Linked DNA regions of Methanococcus voltae. The protein of the gene in region 1 interacts with the protein of each later gene in a pairwise test. Links are inferred from orthologs where the notes say so. Each region holds a gene or a part of one and is shown on either strand. Other genes may lie near its edges. The genes, in order: sepS and pscS.

What was found.
Region 2: the proteins of sepS (region 1) and pscS interact in binary tests that used the Methanocaldococcus jannaschii proteins (3 or more experiments, as listed by UniProt). The link is inferred for Methanococcus voltae from one-to-one orthologs.

Annotation. Positions count from the first base shown.
Region 1 is NZ_JANUCR010000012.1:200-12,781, forward strand. Bases 3,576-6,559 are described here. They hold sepS (O-phosphoserine--tRNA ligase), read left to right. Parts: upstream 3,576-4,215; coding sequence 4,216-5,904; downstream 5,905-6,559. Other genes in these bases: taw2 (tRNA(Phe) (4-demethylwyosine(37)-C(7)) aminocarboxypropyltransferase Taw2), read right to left, coding at 3,576-3,961; J3E06_RS08415 (MerR family transcriptional regulator), read right to left, coding at 6,010-6,559. In the rest of the region: J3E06_RS08390 (hypothetical protein), read right to left, coding at 155-556; J3E06_RS08395 (AzlC family ABC transporter permease), read right to left, coding at 637-1,488; J3E06_RS08400 (hypothetical protein), read right to left, coding at 1,544-2,848; more of taw2, read right to left, coding at 3,185-3,575; more of J3E06_RS08415, read right to left, coding at 6,560-6,861; J3E06_RS08420 (glycine betaine ABC transporter substrate-binding protein), read right to left, coding at 7,093-8,085; J3E06_RS08425 (putative quinol monooxygenase), read left to right, coding at 8,345-8,641; J3E06_RS08430 (radical SAM protein), read right to left, coding at 8,756-9,649; J3E06_RS08435 (radical SAM protein), read left to right, coding at 9,834-11,096; leuS (leucine--tRNA ligase), read left to right, coding at 11,361-12,582. UniProt on the Methanocaldococcus jannaschii protein: Catalyzes the attachment of O-phosphoserine (Sep) to tRNA(Cys).
Region 2 is NZ_JANUCR010000007.1:16,583-29,087, reverse strand. Bases 5,044-7,950 are described here. They hold pscS (O-phospho-L-seryl-tRNA:Cys-tRNA synthase), read left to right. Parts: upstream 5,044-5,850; coding sequence 5,851-7,050; downstream 7,051-7,950. Other genes in these bases: J3E06_RS07610 (geranylgeranyl reductase family protein), read right to left, coding at 7,071-7,950; pheT (phenylalanine--tRNA ligase subunit beta), read left to right, coding at 5,044-5,635. Also shown: J3E06_RS07635 (hypothetical protein), read right to left, coding at 1-1,458; J3E06_RS07630 (TfuA-like protein), read right to left, coding at 1,793-2,476; purM (phosphoribosylformylglycinamidine cyclo-ligase), read left to right, coding at 2,742-3,800; more of pheT, read left to right, coding at 3,914-5,043; more of J3E06_RS07610, read right to left, coding at 7,951-8,339; J3E06_RS07605 (SufB/SufD family protein), read right to left, coding at 8,515-9,765; J3E06_RS07600 (ABC transporter ATP-binding protein), read right to left, coding at 9,762-10,514; archaeoflavoprotein AfpA, read right to left, coding at 10,778-11,359; J3E06_RS07590 (flavodoxin family protein), read right to left, coding at 11,473-12,075; J3E06_RS07585 (deoxyuridine 5'-triphosphate nucleotidohydrolase), read left to right, coding at 12,284-12,505. UniProt on the Methanocaldococcus jannaschii protein: Converts O-phospho-L-seryl-tRNA(Cys) (Sep-tRNA(Cys)) to L-cysteinyl-tRNA(Cys) (Cys-tRNA(Cys)).

The DNA.
Region 1 (12,582 bases):
TTTTTTGATAAAAATATGAGTTTTTAGTCAATTTTAGTCAAAATAAGGGTTATGATTTAAATTATTAAAAAAATATTTTTTGGGAAAACATACAACTATCATATTATGAGGTATTATACCATATTTTTAATAAGGATAACATAGTTTTAATGTATTAATTTTTGAAAAAATCATCATAGTTTTTAATAACTGTAATTTTTTCGCCATTTTCGGGAGTAATTTCAAATTTAAGCGTTTTAGGGTATGCAATACCATTACTCTCAATATGATTTCTTATATCGCTAACTACAACATTTAATTCCTCGTTCATTGATTCATTTGTGGTTTTAGATGTCGTATATGCAATAATTAGTTCTTCTTTGTCGTTATTATAGCCTACACTGGATATTGGAACATCGGAATTTAATCTCGCTTCCAAATATTTCAAATTCAATTGTTTACCGCTATTTTGGGTCGTGTTGGAACCATCGTCGCCACCAATACAGCCTGAAAATGATAATGTAAAACAAAGATATAATAATATCATAGGGATAGTAATAAATTTTTTAAAATTCACATACTCACCTCATTATAATATTGTCATTTGGAGTATATAACCTTTACATATAATCATAATATCATTCCCGTTATAAAAAATTATTCATCTGATTTTTGTATGGGGTATATGTACGCACTGATTAGTGCAGATATTAGAGTAGAGAATATAATTATCCAACCTGTAGATAAATAGCTCATTAAAACCCAAAAATTTAATCCATTGACTATAGAGCTGGTGATTAACGCAATTATGATAATATTCAACACTTTTTTAGATTCCTGAGCTGCAGGAATTAATAAACCTATAAACATTGCATAAAGTGCAATACCTAAACACGCCTGTATTGATGGGGGCAATCCTTCTGCAACATAAACACCTAAAAATGTTCCAAAAACCCACGCAAAGAATGCCGTAAAATTTAACATAAACAAATATTCGGGATTTAATAGATTCATTTCGCTGTTAGATATATCCTTTTCATCATTATGTACATTTGAATTTTTCAAAGAAGCGACCACAAAAGTTTCGTCGGTAATTCCAAAAGACAAAGCACTCAATATTTTATTTGATTTACCATTATAATCAATTTGCTGTGATAGCGAAGAAGACATTAAAAAATGTCTTAAATTTAATATAAATGTGGTAATGATTATTTCAAATGATGATGAGCCCAATGCAATTAAATTTACGCCTATAAACTGACTTGCACCTGCAAATACGATAAGAGACATTAATACGCAGATATAATCGGGAATACCTGCTGATTTTGCGAGTATCCCAAAAGCAACAGCTATGGGGATATAACCAATTGATATAGGTATAGCATCCTCAAAACCTTCAAAATAGCATTGATATTTTTTATATCTTTCGCTATTCTTATATTTTTTAATATTTAGGTATTTTTTATATCTTTCATATTTTTTAGAATTATTATTTTTATCATTTGACATAAAATCACTTATGAATTATTTTAAATTATTTTAAATTATTTTAAATATTCTAAAATTATTTTAAATATTTTAATATTTCTTCAGAACCTTCAGTCGGCTCTACAATTCCACCATAAACTTTTTCGACGATTTCTTCAATTTTTTCAAATTTGTAGCTTTCATTGTTCTTGCAAGCTTGAATAACCATAGGACATTCTAAGAAATCCGCACTATTCACCAAGGTATTTTTTTTAATTGGAAAGAGACTTAAAAAATTTACAATATTTACATTGTTTATTTTATCAAAATCTGCCATAAAATGGTTAAATATCAAATTTTTATACCCTTCTTTTTTACAATAGTCTAATAATGTAAATAAATATCTATTACACAATCTTAAGCAAGGATTATCGTTTATGGCATTTTTTATTTCTTCAGAATCTATTTTTTCCATTTGTATGTAATTATGATTTATTTTCATATTATTATTGGTATTATTGGTATTATTATTATTATTATTATTATTATTGACATTATTATTCAAAGCATAGTTTTCAATATACTTGTTAATTTTGTTTTTACTTTTATTTGGTAATATTACAGTGTTTCCAGTATCTATTGTAGCACAATCTATGTTAAAATACTTTGAAACGTTATTTAGTCCTGCCAAATCATATTCACATTGAACGATGTATAATGATTTGTCCAAAAATCTATTTTCGCATTTTGAAAATTCTAACCCTCTTTTTTCCAAAAATTCGATAGATTCAAGTGTTTTATTATGTAATTTTTCAATATCTGAGATGTCTTCAACTCTAATTATTAAATTTTTGGATAATTCAAAAATGTTTTTATAATTATTTCCATAATTATTTTTGTTTTGAGATAACTTATATTCATTATTATCCCTATTTTCTTTATTTTTGATTTTTATTTCGTCTAATTTTCTTAATTTTCGAGAGTTATTTATTTTTCGAATAATTATTCCTTTTGCATAGTTTTTTCTAAATTTATTAATGTTTTTAGGTTCAGTTAATCCATTAATGTAAGTTTCTGATACATAATTAAGTAATTTATTATCATTAACTATTTTTTCTCTTAATTTGCCGATTACCCACCCTCCAGGTCCGATAATCCCTGATTTATCGGTTCTGGTAGATGTATACAAGTATAGTATTATTTTTTCATCGTTGTTATTAGTGCCCACTTTTTTGAATTCATAGTCTAAAATACTAAAATTTAACATTTCGAGACCAATTTCTTCCCTAATTTTAAATATTTGATTTTTTAAGAATGAAATAAAAGTTTCTCTATAAACTTCTTTTTTAGCATTTGCCATATTTTTCAAAATATATTCGGGGTAATTTTTTCCGTATTCCACAAATTCACCCTTAATTCCCTATTTTCTACATATATAATTTATTACGCATATTTCTCATTTTGTCGAGTATATATTTAATAGTAGTCTATAATTAATACATATTAATATCTTAACGTTTTAATTTTAATTTATTAACCTTAGTACCATTAATTTAATATTGGTATTATCTGCATCATCTGCATCATCTGTATTATTATTATTATTATTATTATTATTTAGTATTATTTGGTATTATTTAGTATTATTAATGTTATTATTGTCAATGAATAAGTATGTAATACGCCATTAAATTAAGATAATTATTAGTTTATTATTAGTTTAATCAATTTATTTAATTTAACCTATATCAATTTTTTTGAATTTCGCATCAACGACAATATGTGAAACTCCAGGTGAGTATTTTTTAATTCGAATTATCTCGTATTCTTCGAGTTCAAACCCGTATTTGTGTCCAATGGATTTAAGTTGTTCTACAGGTCTTGTATTCATTATTTTTTCCGGTACTGTATCGTGATAATGGATAGTTCCATTATTTGCCAATATTTGGAATGCTTTTTCTAAAAATTCACTTGTTTTAACTACATAACCCATTAAAATACGGTCTGCTTTTATGGTTTCATCAAAATCACGGTTATCAATATTAAGGGGAACGACAATATTTTCCACTTTATTCAATAGAATATTTTTACACAAATGGCGGTATGAATTGGGATTTAGCTCCAAAGCATAAATTTTTTTAGGTGCGGAGTATTTTGCAAGAGGTATTGTAAAATAACCAATGCCTGCGAACATATCCACAACTATTTCCTCTTTATTTGATTTTGTTGCAATTCTTTTCCTTTCTTCGAGATTTCCCATACTCCACATAATTTTTGAAGCATCAATACTAAATAAACACCCGTGTTCCTTGTTTATAGTTTCTGTTTCCGTACCGTACAATGTTTTTGTGGTTGGAACCCTTAAATCTCTCGTAATATGGGTTTCATATTTTAAAATTGTTTTACATTTTGTCCTTTTCACTAATTCTTTTATTTCCGTTTCGTTTAACTCATCTTTTACGATTAATATGTCCCCTATTTTTTGATATTTTAATTTTTTATGCCCATTTGTCATATTTTTACATCCGTTATTTTTACTATAAACTTTAATATACTATCATATAATAAATTAATTCATATAATAAATTATTTGATTAAATAACTTTAAATACTAATTTTTAGTACTGTTTATAATAGATTATCTAATAAATTATCGGGTATTCGCATCCTAATTCTTATTAGTATAAATTCTATCGACATATTTATTTTTATAAGTTTATAATTTTATAATTTTATAGATTTGATTAATTAAATTCAGGACTGATTACAATGGTTAACGAAAAAAATGAAACTGGAAGATTTAATAAAGAAGAAGTTTTGAAATTAGCAGAGCAAGACTTTGAAAAGGCTTGGAAAGAAACAAAAGATTTAATAAAGCCTAAAAGGATTAATAGCAGATATCCAAGATTGCAATCAACTTATGGGAAAACTCACCCTATAAATGACACCATTGAGAGCTTAAGACAAGCTTATTTAAGAATGGGTTTTGAAGAGTATATGAATCCCGTAATTGTTGATGAAAGGGATATATATAAACAATTCGGACCTGAAGCAATGGCTGTTTTAGATAGATGCTTTTATCTCGCAGGTTTACCAAGACCTGACGTAGGATTAAGCGATGAAAAAATAAAAGCCATCAAAAACTTAGGTATTGACCTCGATAAAGCTGTTAAAACCGCCGATACAAAAAGTACTAAAAATAAAAAATTAACGGGTAAAGAAGCTTTACAAAATATATTGCACGGCTACAAAAAAGGAACGCTTGACGGCGACGATTTAGTTCTTGAAATATCAAATGCACTTGAAATATCCAGTGAAATGGGATTAAAAATTTTAGATGACGTTTTCCCAGAGTTTAAGGAACTTAAAGCCGTAGCTTCAAGTTTAACGCTCAGAAGTCATATGACTTCAGGATGGTTTTTAACTATTTCTGATTTGGTTAAAAAAAGGAGCACACCGTTTAAATTGTTTTCCATCGATAGATGTTTTAGAAGGGAACAAAAAGAAGATAAAAGCCACCTTATGACCTATCATTCTGCTTCTTGTGCAATCGTTGGTGAAAATATAGACATTAACGACGGTAAGGTAATCGCTGAAAGTCTTTTATCTCAATTTGGATTTACAAACTTCAAATTTATACCTGATGACAAAAAATCAAAGTATTATACACCTGAAACTCAAACCGAAGTTTACGCATACCACGAAGAACTCGGAGAATGGATAGAAGTTGCTACATTCGGTATTTATTCGCCTATTGCTTTAAGTAAGTACGGTATAGACGTTCCTGTAATGAACCTTGGTTTAGGTGTGGAAAGGCTCGCAATGATTAAGGGCAAATTTACAGACGTCAGGGAAATGGTTTACCCACAATTCTATGAATACAAATTAAGCGACAGGGATATGGCTTCAATGATAAATGTCGATAAAATGCCGGTAATCGATGAAATATACAATTTATCAAATGAGTTAACAAATATTTGTATAGAAAATAAGGACGAAATTGCACCTTGTGAGTTTATTCTTCAAAAAGAAATCGAATTCGGAGAAATTTCTAAAAATATAATCATAAATGTGTTTGAAAAAGAAGAAGGAAAGAAATTATTGGGTCCTTCAATTTTAAACGAGATTTACGTTTATGATGGTAATATTATTGGAATTCCTGAAAGTTTTGATGGTGTAAAGGAAGAATTTAAGGAATTTTTGCAAAATGGGAAAGATAACGGAGTTAATACAAATATTACTTATATTGAAGCAATAAGCTTAAAAATAGCTTCAAAAATCGAAGAAGCTCTTATTAGCAATACAAAAGAGTTTAAAATTAAAATACCAATCGTTAGAAGTTTAAGTGATATCAATTTGAAGGTTGATGACTTAGCAATGAAGCAAATAATGAGTAATTCAAAAATGGTTGACGTTAGAGGTCCTGTATTCCTAAATGCAACTGTTAAAATTGAATAACGTAGAAATAAGTAAAAATAATATAAAATAATAAATAATATAAAAAATGGAAATTTCCATTATACTTATTTTATTATCTTATTATTTTAATTGGTATTAACATTATTATTCTTTTATTTTATTTTCTCGAATAAATGGGTATTGAATTTCAGTTTCAAGTTCATCAATAGGCGTATCCATTGGACTATTGAAATATAGTTCCCTATCAGGTATTACAAGTTTTAAATCATTCTTTTCAGCATATTCCATAATTTTTGCATAACTTGAGCACAAGGTACTGTATGGACCTTTATGAATAATGGAAACGACTTCAACACTTGGTAAATATTTTAATTCCATTTTTTCGTCAGTTAATTCAATATTACCAGATATTGGGATTGCCATTTCAATATCTGCGCCTTCTTCAACGTATTCCCCGTCATAGCATAACATCATAGGTGGACCCACTATTTTAATATCTTTTTTGCGGTTTTCAGCACTATATATCATATGCATCAAATCAGCGATTAATTTAGTACATGAAGTACCATATGTACCGAATTCTCTTTTTGAGAGCACACGGACTTTTTCAATGGTTTTAATCACAGGTTCGTTTGTCATCTTAACAACCTCCAATATAGAACCTGAATTTAAAAGCATTCTTTTTATGCCCTCTAATTTTTCTATTTCGTTATTTACTTCTTTGCATCTTTCTTTTAATTTCGTTTTCACGTAATCCATATCACCGTGCGATTCAGCTTCGAGTATCTTTTTAACATTGTCCACATTGAAACCTACTTTTACAAGGGAGTTGATTTTTATACCTTTTTTAAAATCTTCAACCGTATAGTATCTATAATTGGTTATAATGTTTTTTTCAGGCACTAAAAGACCTTTTTCGTCGTAATATCGAAGAGCTCGCTTAGTTAAGTTTGTCATACGTGAGAATTGTCCTATTGAAATTTTGAGTCGACTCATAATAATACCTACGTTGCCGTTTTATATATAAAATTTGAAGTTAACCTGCGTTAATCTTTTAATCTTTTAATCTTTTAAGTATTATTATTATTATTATTATTATTATTCTTAAATTTAGATATTGTAAATAATATACGTTATATTGTCCAAAAAACTTGAAAAGACTATACGCAAATAAAAAAATAACCTAAAAAAAATAGAAATATAAATTATTAGTTATTACTTGGTATTTTATTTTAAAAGTTCGTTCCATTCGTCAACTTCGTATTGGTTAGCGTCAATCCATTTTGATGCAATTTCCTCGGCAGACTTATTTTCATAAACATATTCAACAGCCCAGCTGTTAGCAACATCTTTTGAAACTTGGAATTCTTTTAAGAATCGGTATGCTTCATAGTCCCAAACATACATTTCAGGTCTTGAAACAGTAGTTATTTTATCGTATTTACCAGCGTATATATGTTCATTATCCGCTAATTTTTCAACAGGGTATTTTTCGAATAATGCGGAAGGTTCCCACGCTACGAAAACAATATCTTCATTGTTTGCGTTAGCTTCGTCTACTAATGCATATAATTCTTTAGGATTTACGTATTTTATTGTGTAATTAGATAAACCATACGTTGTTAATGCTGATTTGGTGTTTTCTGCAACTCCAGTATTTTCTTCAAGACATACTATTGTATTGTCGAACATTTCAGAATGGTTTTTCAAATCGTCAATAGATTTTACGCCGTTATCGTATGCGTTTTTATTAACTGCGAGACCAATCCAGGAATCTTCAACGTTTTCTTTTACTTTACTTAAATTATTACTGTATTTGCCCGCAAATGAGCTATCTGTTGTAGGATATGAGCCAGAAAGCATAATGTCAGCATCTCCTGAATAAACTGTACTGTACATATCATCAGTCGACATTTGCGAAATACTTACTGTATATCCGTTATTTTCCAATATTTGTTTTACAATTTCCCCTTTAACGATTTCTACAGGTAAATTTGTTGTAATAATGGTCATAGACCTATTTTCTAATATTATTGTGGTATCAACACTTTCATTAACATTGTTAGTTGAATTGTTTACAATGTTTGAGACCGTACTATCGTTTAATGAGGTATTTAAAGTATCTGAATTGTTAACATTTGTATCAGATTTGGTTGTGCACCCTGCAAACACCACAAATAAACTTAGTAAGGTAATTAGTAAAATTTTACCGTATTTCAAACTAATCCCTCTCGTAAATGCTTTTTAAGCTTTTTTTATGTAAATTTTAATAATAATTTTTTAAATTAATAGATGATTCTACCAATTTAGTTATAATAATTACTATTGAGGTATTTATATATGTATTTAACGATTTTGTAAGTTAATAATTTAATAATTTAATAATTAATTTGATAGAATACAATATTACGTAATTACCCATAAAAAGAATGAATTATATAAATTGAATATATTGATATAACATAATTTGGGTGGATAGATGGTTAATAATATCGTAAAAATTATTGCAAAGCACTATATTCAAAAAGAAAATTTGAATGCTTATATCGATGCTTGTATGGTTGCAAAGCAAAAAGCCAAAAAAGGCGACGGTTATATTGATGTAAGTTATTATCAAGACATTATTGACGACAGAATAATAGTAATGGTTGCCAAATGGGAAAATATGGATAAATTAGAAAAATATGTTGCTTCAAAAGAATATAAAGAAATGTCTGATTCATTATCGAAATATTATTCAAAAAAAGCAGAAGTGAATTTTTACAGAGAACTTTAAAAATAAAATTTTGATATGTTATTTATTAAGTAATATATTATTTAATATATTATTTAGTATATTAAATAATATATTATTTAGTATATTGGCATACATACACATTTTAACATATATTTAATGTGAAAAATGTTTTAAGTCGTAAATATCTAAATTTTTACCTTTTTCCTGTTCGATATGATTTTTTTGATGCAATAAACCAGCAGCATCTGCCCTACATTGTTGACAAGCCCTAAATTGGGTCATAAATTCTTCAGAATTGTCCCTAACACCGCTAATTTCATCACAGGTAGGTCTTCTTAAATTTTCCATTTTATACATTGGAATGAGTGGGATTATGTTTTGAACAAATGCGTAATCTTTGAACGTTTTTGCAACTTCTACAATGTGCTCGCCGTTTATTTCAGGTATCAAAACAGTGTTTATTTTAACTGCTAAATCATACTCGTAAGCTTTTTTAACTCCTTCAATCTGATTTTCAATTAAAACTTTCGCTCCTTCTTCGCCTTTTAAAACTTTGCCTTCGTAATATATCCAATCACATATTTGAGCTTGTATTTTTGGGTCTACAGCGTTTACTGTGGTGGTAACTGTTTTTACACCTAAATCTGCAAGTCTTTTTGCATATTTTGGGAGTAATAACCCGTTGGTGGATAAACATCTTATCATTTCAGGGAATTTTTCCTGTAAAATTTCGAGAGTTTCAAAGGTTTCTTTGTTGAATAAGCTGTCTCCCGGTCCTGCAATACCAATTACTTTAATATTGTCCATTTTTTTAAGTAAATCGTTTAAATAGTCTTCTACGTCTGCAGGTTTTAATATGTGATGTGCTACCCCTGGTCTCTCTTCACAAAGTGATTCATCCCCCAAACTTCTTTTACAGAACCTACAAGCGATATTACACTTTGGAGCTACTGGTAAATGTATTCTACCGATTTTATCGTGTAATTTTTCATTGTAGCAAGGATGTACTTTAGTAATATGTGCAAATTTTGACATTTTTTGATTCATTAAAACACCTAAATACCGATTTATTTTGTGTGAAATATTTAATTGCAATTAATTTCTAATTTAATTTTAAAGTATATATATCATATGGGTTTAAATTGAATATACTATTTGAGTATTAATTATATTTTTTATAATTACTTGACGTAATTGGACTTATAATTATTTTGGTGATAACATTAGCGGAATTAAAAATATTAAATTTGAAGATTATGAATTAAAATGCGATGAATTAACAGAAGGTTGCAAATTTTGTATTTTGGGCGAGAAACTCGTACTTTTTATTACTGGTATATGCAATAGACAGTGCTATTATTGCCCACTTTCTGAAAATCGTAAAAATAGGGACGTAATTTATGCAAATGAGCGTAAAATCAGTACGATAAATGAAGCAATTGAGGAAGCTGAAATATGCGGTAGTAAAGGCGTAGGCATAACCGGCGGAAATCCCATATTAAAAATAGACAGGACTTGCAAATATTTAAAAGCTTTAAAAGAACATTTTGGAAAGGATTTTCACGCTCATCTATATACCACATTGGAAATAGAAGAAAAGCACCTTAAAAAGTTAAAAGAAGCTGGACTCGACGAAATAAGACTACATCCACGAATGGAAAATTTAAAAGATAATGGTATTAATAACGACGTTAATAAAAAAGAATTGGAATTGAATAAACTCGTTGAAAAATTAAAACTTTGTAAGCAGTATATTAAAAAGGTAGGCGTTGAAATACCTGCTATTCCGACTATGGATGATGAAATATTACTTTTAGTTAAAAAAATTAATGAAATACCTGTGGATTTCATTAATTTAAATGAATTAGAATATTCTGAAACAAATTACGAAGAATTGTTAAAAAGAGGATTTTCTGAGAAGAATGACTATTCTTCACGTATAAACGGAAGCCAAGAAACAGCCTTAAATGTTATAAATAATGCTAAAAAAGACTTAAATAATAATTTATCCTTAAAATCAAATGTAAATTTAAAAATGCACTATTGTCCGTCGACATTAAAAGATAGTGTACAAATGAAGAATAGACTCATTAATCGAGCGAAAAACGTAGCAAAAGAGTACGAAATAATCACCGATGAAGGTTTGATTATAAAGGGAATTGTAAAATATGCAGAAGGCGAATTAAATCAAAATACGAGTAATGTTAAGGATAGGGTTGAAAAAAACGATTTTATACAATTATTAGAATATAATGAATTAAAATCAGGAATTGATTATGAAGTTAATTTATCCAAATCAGAAATTTATCTTAATCCAATTTTATTGGAGGAAATTGTTGATTACTTAAAAGAAACTGGTTTTGTACCTGAAAAGGAGTTTAGTGCGTATATTTCTGAATATTACCCCACGGTTGACAAATTAGAGATTCAAAGAACGCCTTTAATCACAAAAAAGCCAAAATTAAATCTTAAAAATAGAAAAAAGAATATTTAAACTTTATATAAGTTTTATTTTATTTTTTATTTTTTATTTTTAATTTTTATTTTTTTTATTATTTTTCAATATAAATACAATATTTTATATTCCATAACTGATTAAATAAATTTAAAGGGTATATTTTTATATTTTAATAAAATATATATTATTGGTCGAATATACTCAAAAATTCGTATAATCTGTATAATTCGTATTATTTATAAAAATATGCATACAATCTTTATAAAATTTTTATAAACTATTCATATCAAATCATATCAAATGTTATTTTTATCAAATGTCCTTTATGGTGAAATTTTGAATACTGAAATCAAAAGCAACGAAAAAAACGAAAAAAACGAAAAAGAAAATGTAAAAAAGCTAAATTTTACAGAACTTGCTGATAAATGGCAAAAAATATGGGATGAAAACAAAATATTTGAAACAGAATATAATAAATACGCTGACGCTGATGGAAACCCATCTAAGGAAAAATTTTTCATAACTGCAGCTTTCCCATACTTAAATGGTGTATTACACGCAGGACACTTAAGAACTTTTACAATCCCTGAGACACTTGCAAGATACAACAGAATGAAGGATAAAAATGTACTCTGGACTTTTGGATACCACGTTACTGGAACCCCTATTTTAGGTCTCGCAGAGCTAATCAAAAACAGAAATGAGCATACAATCTGGGCATACAATAACCTCCACAAAATACTTATGGACGAGTTATTAACCTTAAACACGCCTCAAAACATTGTAAATTGTTTCTCTGAAAAAGCTACAGAAGCTTTTAAAAAAATGGGTTTTTCATTAGACTGGAGAAGGAATTTTAAAACCGATGACGAAGTATTTTCTAAGTTCATTGAATGGCAATTTTGCACTTTAAAAGAAAAAGGATACATCTCAAAAGGTTCTCACCCGGTTAGATACTGCCCTAATTGTGATAATCCGGTTGAAGACCACGATTTATTACACGGTGAGGAAGCTACAACCGTTGAATATACTCTTATCAAATTTACAACCAAATATGACGATAAAGAGTGTATTGTACCAATGGCAACTTTAAGACCTGAAACCGTATTCGGAGTTACTAATGCGTGGGTAAATCCTAATGAGACGTATATACTCGCTGAAGTTTACGACGAAGTTCAAAAAATGGATAGCGAAGAAATAAACACTAAATTTAATGGCTACTGGATAATGGGTAAAGAATGCGCTTATAAATTATCTGAACAAGATAAAAAAATCGATATAATTAAGGAAATGCAAGGTAGCGAACTTATTGAGAATAATGTAATGCTTAAAAACCCTGTTTCTCAAAAAATGGTGCCACTTTTCCCTGCAAATTTCGTAGAAATGGATATCGGTACTGGTTGCGTTATGAGTGTACCAGCTCACGCCCCTTACGATTATATCGCCTTAAAAGACCTCGGTGCAATTGCTGAAACGCCAAGTGATGAAGCAAACGGAAAAGTAAGTTTAATCGGTCTTATTA
Region 2 (12,505 bases), on another replicon or contig:
TAAAGTTCCGTTTGGCGTGTTTATTGTAATATTTGGTGCAATTTCATCTTTTATATAGTTTAATAAATATAAATCATAATTGTCATTGTTCCATATATGACCCAATACGTATATATTATTGTTTTGTATTACCATTCTTTTCGGTTCATTATCTAATGAATCAACCATATATGAATTATGACTTAGTAAATTGCCGTCTGCGTCATATTTTAATAATATCGTATTCTGAGAACTATTATACCCATAACCTATTATGTTAATATTATTATTGTATACGCCCATAGATACTGCCCTATCATATTCTCCATGGTAGTCATAGGCCCTATCCCATAGTAAATTTCCGTTTGAATCATATTTTAAAAGTATAATATCTTGACTTTCATTGATTCCGATACCTAATACATATAACGTATCATTATATGCCGATACAGAGGTTATTGCATCATACCTACCACTATAATCGTAGGTTGTATTCCATAGTAAATTTCCATCTGAGTCAAAAGTGGATATTAGTATATTTTGAGAGGTAATATCCTCATAACCCAAAATATAGAGTTTACCATTACTCATTACAGTATGCAAAGGTTCATTATCTATGGATTTATAATCATATGTTTTATTCCAAAGTAAATTGCCGTCTATGTCGTATCTTAAGATTACAGTATCATAGTTTGTAGCATAACCTTCCCCGATAAGATAAATACCATTGTCATAAAATTTAAGACATTTTGCACAGTCATACTTTGAATAATTGTACGTCCTATTCCAAAGTAAATTGCCGTCTAAATCATATTTTACCAATCCAAAATTAGAACTTGAATCCCCCTGTTCATTATATACGATATAAAATGCATTGTTATATTCGCCACAGGAAACCAGTCCTTCGCTTTTTGATTCGTTATCATAAGTCTTGTTAAAAACTAAATTGCCGTCTAAATCATATTTAAGAAATAATAATCCATCTGCTCTGGCATTATCATTTTGACCTATAACATAAATATAATCGCCATACGTTGAGAAACCTGAGAAACCTTGATTTTTTTCAAATTTGTTATATGACCTATTCCAAACTAAATTGCCGTCTAAATCATATTTTAAAAGCATTATACCTTTTGAATTATTGACACTGTTGTATGTATCTCCAGAAACATAAATATAATCGCCATATTTTAACATACCCCTGGGGATATCGTGAGACGGATTTGACATATAAGTAGTATTCCATAGTAAATTGCCGTCTTTATCATATTTTACGAGTAATGTATTTAGTGTCGTATATGAATTATGAGCTAAGATATATGAATTATTATCACTTACAATTAATGATACGGGATAATCATTGTCTCCCATATAATCGTATTTTTGACCCCATACGAGACAATCTTCATTATATGCAGAAATAACGTTTAAACTACACATTAATACGAGACTAAGTATTATAACATATTTTAATTTCATAATGTACCTCAATTCTATTAATTAGTTATTATTTGTTTATTATTACTATTATTATATTGATATTATTAGAAAGATAATATAGTTGTTTAATGGGATATCTAACTATATATTATATGTTAAACTATAGTATTTAAACAATTCAATTTAAAATTAATAAATAGTGACATATAAATAAATTATAAATATTATCTCTTAATTAGGGTATTTAAAATTAAATAACATCAAAATCTTCGTTAAATTTAAAAATAAAAAAATACTAAAAAGAATAATAAAAAGAATAATAAAAAGAATATCAATAATATATAAAAGATATACCAAAAATTTAAGTATTTTATTAAAATGTTGAATTATCAGAAATTATTTTTTTTATCATATTGCATCCGTCGATATGCTTTATATCCCGTTGAGTGTTTATGTAATCCATTATTTTAATTTGTATTTCTTTATCAAGTTTTGATTTGTCAAAAACGGTTTCATATGTCCTAAGGGGATAATAAAGTTCCTTTGCACTGTTTATTATTAATTTATAATCCTTTTGGTTAATTATATTTTCAGCTAACGCATTTTTCATAATTTCCCTAAAACTAACCATCGAAAAAGTTATTTGTACGATTTCCCCATTTTCTGTTTTCTTATCAAATGTGACTGCAACCTCATCATCATCACATAATTTTCCAGATTTATAAAGTTCGTAAACTTTGCCTACGCCCATCATACCTAAAGTATCCAATTCTGAAGCCCTCAACGCACCCATAGAGCCTGCACCGTAAACTTTAACATTGTTTTTCAAGATATTTAATATTTCCCTATGACCTACAGCCGTATTTTGTAAAAAACAACCGTCTATTATGCCTATTACGTCATAATTAAGCATTTCAGGTTTTTGCAAGTCGCCTCGTTTTATGGGGTCGTAAATTGTTAATTCATAATTATTAAGGTTGGATTCTTCAAATAAATTTTTAATTTCCTTTTCTTTTAAAGTTAGCTTGGAAAATATCGCTATTTTTAAATTTTCCATAAAATCACTATCGTTTTTAGTTTTTATTTTAGTTTTTATTTTAGTTATTATATTTATTACTATCCAAATATTTGCAATTTCCTTTAAATTTAAATAAATTATAAATACTATGTTTAAATAGATAATAGATAATTCTATATTAAAGATTGTCAAAAATTAATTTAATTAATATTTATGTAATAATCAACTAATAATTAAGTAATAGCTAATCATAGTTATTAGTAAAAGATTACGTATAAAAATTATGTATGTTTGAGGTGTAATTTTGGTTACTTATAAAGACGCAGGCGTAGATATTTACGGCGAAGACAAAATAATAAAAGCATTAGTTTCACAAATCAACTTTAAAAGGACCGACGCAATAAAACCCGCTGATTTAGACGGACACTATGCTGGAGCTATTGAATTTGGCGATTACTATTTAGTACTCTGTACTGATGGAGTAGGTAGTAAAATGGTAGTTGCAGAAATGGCTAATAAGTTTGATACCGTTCCTATCGACATGATTGCTATGAACGTGAATGATGCTATTTGCATTGGTGCTGAACCGGTTGCATTAGTCGATTATATGGCTGTTGAAACTATTACCGAAGATATCGCAAAACAAATCGGTAAAGGATTGAACGAAGGATTAGAACAATCCAATATAAACTTAATCGGTGGAGAAACTGCTTCATTACCAAGTATGATAAATGGTGTTGACCTTGCAGGCACCGTATTGGCAGTTGTTAAAAAAGACGAAATAATCACAGGTAAAGAAGTTAAAAAAGGCGATGTAATCGTTGGTTTAAGAAGTAGCGGTGTTCACAGCAATGGATTATCACTCGCAAGAAAAGTATTCTTTGATATCGCAAATTTAGACATCAATTCAAAATTAAAACACGGAAAAACAGTTGCAGAAGAATTATTAACCCCTACAAAGATATATGTTAAGCCTGTAATGGATATGATTAAAAAATCAGATATAAACGTTAAAGGTCTCGCACATATCACAGGTGGCGGATTTAGAAAGATTAAAAGGTTAAACAAGAATATTACATATGTAATAAATGATTTACCAGAACCTTTGCCAGTATTTAAGGAAATAAAAGAGCTTGGAAATGTTGACACTCACGAAATGTTTAAAACATTTAATATGGGTATTGGCTTCTGCGTAGTTGTTTCAAAAGAGGATGCTGAAAAAGTAATCGAAGTAGCAAACCAGTACTTAATTCCTGCTCAAATTATCGGTAAAATTGACGATGAGTACACTTTAAAAGACGGAGAAACCGTTAAGAATACTGTTGTTGTTAAATACGGAAGAAATGAATTTATAATGGAATAATTTAAAAAATAAAAAATAATATAAAAATAAAAATAAAAAATAATATAAAAATAATAATAAAATAATAAAATAATAAATAAAAATAAAACAAAAGGAAAATTCGGTGAATAAAAATGCCTACAATCAATGTTGATAAAAAAGATTTAGAATATTTGGCAAATTTATCACTTTCTGATAAATTAATCGAAGATAAATTTCCAATGATGGGCGTAGAAGTAGAGGAACTTTTCGAAGAAAACGATAGAGAAATGGTTCAATTTTCTATTAACCCAAATAGACCAGATTATTTAAGTGTAGAAGGTCTTGCAAGAGGTTTCAGAGGCTTTATGGGTATTCAAACCGGTTTGGCAAACTACGATATTAAAGATAGTGATATCGAAGTAATTGTAAAATGTAGCAAAGAAAGACCATATATAGCTTTTGCACTCGTTAAAAACGTAATTGTCGATGATTTAATACTTGAAAGTATCATAAATCTTCAGGAAAAATTGCACTGGGCAATCGGTAGGGATAGGAAAAAATTAGCTATAGGTGTCCACGATTACGATAAAATAGAGGCTCCATTCATATATGATGAAGTAGAAGGAGATGCGGTTAAATTTGTACCTTTGGCAATGGCTGAAGCTGGTGAAATGACACCTAAAGAAATAATCGAAAAACACGAAAAAGGTCAAAAATACGCACACCTCATAAAAGATAAATTCCCATTAATTACTGATAAAAACGGCAATGTGTTGTCAATGCCCCCAATAATCAATGGAGAATTAACTAAAGTTAGTACGAATACAAAAAACCTTTTAATTGATATTACAGGAACTGAAAAAGGTGCTGTTGAAAATACCTTAAACATTGTAGCTACTGCACTTGCTGAGAGAAGAGGAACTATTTTCAGCGTAAAAGTAATTTACGAAGAAGATGGAAAAGTTATTAATGAAGAAACCTATCCAAAATTAACTCCTGAACAAATAGAAATCGATTTGGAGTTTATTAATAAAAAATTAGGCTTAGAATTGAATTTCGGTCAGGTTATTTCAGCATTGAGAAAGGCAGGTTTAGACGCTGAATTAATCAATAAAAACGGTGAAAACTTACTTAACGTTTACATTCCGGCATACAGAAACGATATGTTAGGTAAAGTGGATATTGTTGAAGAAATAGCTATTAATTACGGCTATGAGAAATTTAAAGGCGCTAAAATAAATGTCCATACAATCGGGCAAAAGAATGAATCAGAGGTTAAATCTTCTGAAATTAAAAATACTATGATTGGTTTAGGATTCCAAGAAGTAATGAACTTAACTCTTACAAATAAGACAATTTTATTTGAAAATATGAATATGGAAGTTGGTTCAGTGGAAGACGGCTGTAAAGACTACATCGAAGTTTTAAAACCTGCATCAATTGAGCATAATGTCATTAGAACTACAATAATCCCTCAATTATTGGAAACCCTTAAAATAAACAAACATAACGAATTGCCTCAAAAAATCTTCGAAATTGGAGATTGTGTAATCATTGACGAAAACGCAAAAGAAACCGATAAATACTTTGATACCAAATGTAAAGACGTTAGAAAAGTTTCAGGTGCGATAATTCAACCAAACGGCAATTTTAACGAAATTAGAAGTGTAATTGATGCACTTTTAAGAGAACAATACGATAACTATGTTATTGAAAATTACGCTCATCCGTCATTTATTAAAGGTAGATGTGCCAAAATTTTAGTAAATGAGGAATACAAAGGATTATTTGGAGAAATTAATCCTCAAGTTATCGTTAATTTTGAATTAGAACATCCGATTACAGCGTTTGAAATTCAAATAACTAATGATTAATAAAAGATAATTGATATAATTGATATAATTGATAACTAATATTAAATAATTAACAATTAATAATAAATATACTATCTAATTTTATTATTTTTAAACAACCATACACATTTTAATAAAATTATTTTAAGTAATTAATTTAAGTAATTAATTTAAGTAATTAATTTAAGTAAGTTAAGTAAATCATATGATTTAAATCAAATTTTACGGGGTTTATAATGGAAAATACGGAAAAAACCACGATTGGAACCGATATAAACACAGATAAGTATAAAAACATTAAACGACATCTTGAAAGAGAGATGATTAACTTAAATCCGATTCAAAGAGGCGGAATTTTACCTACTGAATCAAAAAAGGTTATTTATGAATATTGGGACGGTTATAGCGTTTGTGATTACTGTGCCGGTAGATTAGACCAAGTTGAGACGCCACCTATTCACGAATATTTGGAAGATGCTTCAAAATTCTTTGGTGCAGATATTACGAGACCTACGCACGGTGCAAGGGAAAGTAAGTACGTAATAATGAATTCAGTGTGTAAACCTGGCGATTATGTAATTATGGATGGCAATGCACACTATACGTCCTTTGTAGCTGCTGAACGTGCAAAATTAAACATTGATATTGCACTGGTGGAAGATTACCCTACATATCGAGTAATACCTGAAAAATACAAAGAAAGAATCGAAACATTGGAAGATGAAGGTAAACCAATCGGTTTATTATTGCTTACGCACGTTGATGGTAATTACGGGAACGTAGCAGACGCTAAAAAAGTTGGGAAGATTGCAAAAGATAAAGGTTATCCATTTTTATTAAACTGTGCTTACTCAGCAGGTAGAATGCCCGTCAACGCAGAAGCTTTAAATGCTGATTTTTTAGCTATTTCAGGTCATAAAAGTATGTCCGGCTCTGGACCTTGCGGTTTATTAGCAATTAGTAATAAAAATGAAGAATACAGTAAGCAAATCTTGAAAACGTCTAAGAAAAATATTGTAAAAGAACTTGAAATGTTAGGTTGCACGAGTAGAGGAATTCCAATATTAACACTTATGACGAGCTTTGCTCACGTTATTGAACGTGTTAATAACTGGGATAAGGAAGTTAAACGTGTAAGATGGATTATTGACGAATTAGAAGCCGTAGGGTTTAAACATATTGGTGAAAAACCTAAAAACCACGATTTAACCAAATTTGAAACTCCAATTTTAGATGAAATTGCGGAGCACGATAAAAGAAAAGGTTATTTCTTCTACGAAGAGCTCAAAAAAAGAGGCATCGGCGGTATAAGACGAGGAGCTACCAAAGAGTTTAAAATGAGTGCTTTCGGATTAACTGACGAGCAAACTAAATATGTAGTTGATAGCTTCAAAGAAATTATTGAAAACGGAAGAAAAGAGAATAATTTAAATTAACATATTTTTTATTTTTTATTTTATTTTATTTTTTTACCAAATAAGGAAGCTTCTACGACTTTTTTTAAGATTTCAGAAGGTTTGTCCATTTCTCCATTGTTATTTATATAATCAATTAAATTTTTATCAATTACATATTTTAATATTTTATCAATTTTCTTATTATTCAATTTATTCATCAAATAGCTCATTTTTAAACCATAGTTAATTTCTTTACCTATTTCTGATTTCCAAAGCTCTTCATAGGTCTTTAAATAATCTAAATTGGCATTTTCTTCATTTAAAAATTTTGTATGATATTTTGTATAGTACTCGTTAATAGTATTTGCACATAACTTTGCACATTTTGCACCAAAGTACAAACCACCTCCGCTAAGTGGTTTTACCTGATTTACTGCATCACCTACGAGCATTACGTTGTTTAAAACGCTTTTACTATTATATCCGAGTGGAATAGCACCGATACTATATTCTATAGGTGTGGCACCTTTTAATATTTCTTTTGCATTCTCATTTGTAGCTATAAAATTATTGAGCTTATTTAGTGCGTCTTTAGTATCACACATCCCTACTCGCACTCTATCTTTGCCAGTTGGAATAATCCACGTAAAAAAATTACTGCTGTATCGCTTGTCATAAAAAACGTTTACAAAGTCGCTATCAATATTAGAAACGTTTACATACTCTATTTGTACCCCGGTGATTATTTCTCTTTTTTGGTGCATTTTTAATGACTTTCCAATTCCTGACCTTACTCCGTCAGCCCCTACAATTATTTTTGGAGAAAATATGTATTTTTCATCTTTTAAATTATTTTTAACTTCTATTATGTGTTTTTTGTTTAAACTATTATTTTTACTATTTTTACTATTTTTATTATTTTTATTAGTGGTTGTTTCATTTAAAATTTTTCCGTGAGATTTTAACATTAAATTTACATTTTTATTTTTTAAAGCTCTTTTTGCAATGTCTTTGTCCATTTCTTTCCTTTCAAAGACCATTGCCCTTATTTTATTATCATCACCCACTGTTAAATTTTGCTTTTCACAGAATATATTTGCCCCCCTAACTTTATTAACTATTCCTTTGGGATTTCCTAACTCATTAAAGCCTTTTTTACTTAATAAACCAGCACACTGGATTGGAACACCTATCGATTGATGTTCTTCAACAACGAGTACATTTAAATCTTTTTGGATGTTTTCCGCAGTTATAAAACCAGCAGGACCTCCACCTACGATTATAACATCATATTGTTCATTTTGATTATTAATTTTTAAATTTGGCATTTTTTCATCTTTATCCTAATTTTAGTCTGTAATAATACATATTCTAATAAACTATAAATTATTTGCTAATTTTTTAAAATAAAAATAATATAAAAATAATATAAGAATAATATAAAAATAATAAAATTAAAATTAAAATTATAATGGAAAAAATAAAAATATACAGTAATTAAATTTACATCGCATTTTCAAGTGTCATATCCATCATTTCTTTAACGTTTTTAGCAAGTTCTTCAGGTAAACCATTAATGTCTACGCTAAGGAATCCTTTAATAATTAAAGAAGTAGCCTCATCTTCCGTAAGCCCTCTTGACATTAAATAAATAAGCTGGTCTTCTGCAATTTTACCAACTGCTGCCTCGTGAGATAAATCTAAATCAGTCTCAGTAGCTTCCAATTCGGGAACTGCCAATATTCTAGCATCTTTTGAAAGGATTAAACCCCTACATTCGAGATGTCCTTTAACTCCTTTTTCAGCACCTACCAGATGACCTCTTGAAATTACTTCGGACTCGTCAACTGCAATAACTCTTGAAATCATATCCGCACTTGAACCTTTTCCGTTAAGAACAACTCTTGAACCCATATCATACTTGGATTTACCCGTACCGTACACAATAGTCTGGAAAGTTGCTTTACTGTTGTCCCCATCACAGTATGCTGTAGGGTAGCTTTGCATCGATTTAACTGGCATTGTAGTAACATAATTGTTAATAAATACTGCATCTTCATCTAATCTGATGCCTGTTCGAGGTCTAACGTGTACGTTTTCACCCCAATTATGTACCATCGTATATGTTAATTTTCCGCCTTTTTTAACGTAAAATTCAGAAACCCCTAAGTGAAGACCGGATTTTACGTGTGGTGATGTTGTACAGCCAGTAATAACGTTTAGCTCAGCTCCTTCATCCACTACTATAATATTATGTACGTTTTGAGAAACATCTTCTTTACCAATTAAAAGACAAGTTTGTAATGGGATTGATTCCTTCACACCTTTAGGTGCGTAGATAAAATAACCTTGAGAAAGCTCATTTTCAACTCTCGCAGAATATTTATCTTTAATTTCCACTACATTCCAATAATATTCGCTTAAATCGTGTTTTTCCAACGCTTCTGTGATTGGCATTATTTCAATGTTTTTATACATTTTTGAATATATCGGTTCATTATTAACTTGCAAATATGAACCAGATGTGTTTTTCTCGTTTATATCGATTCCGACTTTTGAAAGTGCTTCTTTTTCATCTTCTTCAATATCAGTGAGTGATTCAACCGCCCTATTTGTATTTTTTGGTGTTGGGTAATCATCTAAGTTTATATCGTCTCCAAATGGTGCTGGAACGTCTTTAAATTTCTCGGCTATAATTTTAGCTTCTTTTATTTTTTCCTGCATTTTTTCGCTAAGGTTAGAATTTAAATTCATTTTCCCACCACACATTTTTTATTTCTTGAGCAAGCAACACATCTTTCATATCCATTTTTAATGATTTCGGGAAGGATTTCGTTAGGTGAGCCAGAGCAAGCTATTACTCCATCATATAATACGTGTGCTTTATCTACATCCATAAAGTTTAGGATATAACCCAAGTGTGTAATGATTAATCCTGATTTATGCCTTTCACTTGGTTTTTTGTCTTTATCTAAAAGATGGTTGATAATTCCACCCAATAATTCAACGTTTTCAACATCTACACCGCTGTCTGGTTCATCAAACATAATTAAATCAGGATTTTGAGCATAGATTTGCAATAATTCAGACCTTTTAACTTCACCGCCAGAAAAACCAACATTTACATCTCTTTCATAAAAGTGTTTAATGTTCAATTTTTCCGCCATTTCGTTTATTCTGTTCATTTCCTTTGTGGTTATTGACTCGAGCAACGTATTTAACCGTACACCAGATAATGCAGGTGGTGATTGGTAAGAAATACCTATACCAAGTTTTGCTCTTTCATACATTGGCATATCTGTTATATCATGACCTTTAAAGTAGATATTACCACGTACTACTTCATATTTTGGATTTCCAAGTATTGTATTTAAAAGTGTGGACTTACCCGCACCGTTAGGGCCAAATAAAACGTGGCTTTCGCCTTTATCGATATACAAGTGTATATCTTTTAATATTACCTTATCCCCTGTTTTAACCGATAAATCTTCAATTTGTAGCATATAAACACCTTTTTAAATTCGGTATTAGTTAAATTTTTAAATTTGGTAGTGGCTTTGAATTAACAACATATGCGTATATGAGTATATAATAATTAGATAATAATTATATAATGATTATGTAATTAAAAAAATAATCGTTAATAGTATATATTATTTTATATTTGATTTCATAAAAACATATAAAAATTTGGATAAATATTCTTAAATATATGGTCATTATCAATTATTATTTTTAATTTTAGTTTATTTTAGTTTATTCTATTTTATTCATTGGTTTCGTTATTATTAGATTCTAATTTATCAAATAATTCTTTTAAAGCAGGTTTTATTTCGCCCACAGAATCCAAAACTTCTATTTCTTCCATCTTTTTGATGGTTTCTACATTTTTATAATCCACATCCCGGAGATGTAATGTTATGGCCCTCCCATCAGGGATTATTGTGTCTATTTCCCCTAATCTATTGTCTGGTGGGTACATATATATAGGAACTCTTGCTTTAGCACCCTGGGCAACCGAATTGGTGATTAATGTATCTGCAATACCGTATGCTATTTTTGCAGTAGAATTTGCGGTTACCGGAGCTACTAAAAAAGCATCATACTTGCCAGTTTGTAATTTACCTGGTAAAAATGGAGCATTTGAATTTGCTTCAGGCAATACTTTTTCAAAGTTTTCTTTTAACAAATCAATCAAATTATAAAGGTTCAAAACCATTCTTGCATTTTGAGAATAGTATACGTGTACTTCAAGACTTGGATATTCGTCTTTTAATTCAATCATAGTTCTCACAATTTCTTCAATCTTGTCTCCACAGCCTGTAATGCCCCATGCAATTCTAACCATCATATCACTTTTACAACATTATTTTTGTATGTTTATCTATTATATTTAGTATATATCATATTTTATCTCTATTTACATACTTCTTATTTATTTAATTCCTATTTATATACTTCTTATTTATTTAATTCTTTATAAAATTTATTAAGTGTTCTCTTTAAAACTCTTATGCCCTCGGTGTCATTTTCAACGCCTTCCCTTCCTAAATCACGAGACCAAAACGTAGCGCCTAAATTAGAGCCAAAAGAACCGCCACTAACGGGTAAAGCCCCATTTAGTATATAAAAATCGTGAATTGTTTTTAAAGCCACTTCTTGACCTCCATTCCTATCGCCACCTACTGAAATGCCCATTCCATATTTATCACGTATTGCGTTAAGTTCCATAGCAAATAAAGCCCTACATCTGTCCATAACTGTTTTTAACTGCCCTGAAACGTTGCCATTATAACACGGCGTACCCATAATTATGCCATCTGCCCATTGTAAAGCTTCATAGACTTCTTGCATACTATCTTTATGTACACACCCCTGTTTTTTTCTTATGCAATGGTCGCAATGTATACAAAACTTTAATTCTTTCCTTGCTACAGTAATATATTTAGTTTCGCAATCTATTCCGTCAGATTTACATTTTTCAGAAAGGTAATTTAGCGCATAATTAACCGCAAAATCAGTACTTTCCAGTCTTGGACTTCCACTAATGCCTAAAATCTTCAAAAAACCACCCTTTTAATATTAAATACTATGTATATTATTTTATAATTTGGTTAATAAATAGTTTAATAATAACTAAAAAATAAATGTAAAATAAATGTAAACTAAATGTAAAATAAATATAAGATAATAGTAAAAATAAACGATAAATTAAATAATTAAATTTAAATAGAATTACTAAAATTAATAAAATTAAGTTAATAAAAACTAAATTAAAAATAAAAACAAGGTATACACTATGATAATGGGCGCAAACATATCAAAAGAGTTTTTTGAAGAATTAGATGAAAAACAAATCCAACAGTGTGGTATTGACTTAAAAGTTGGTTCTATTTCCAAATTAAAAGGCACCGGATGTATAGATTATTCAAACAAAGACAGAATATTGCCTGAATATATAAAAATATTCGATTCAGAAAAAGATGAATACATA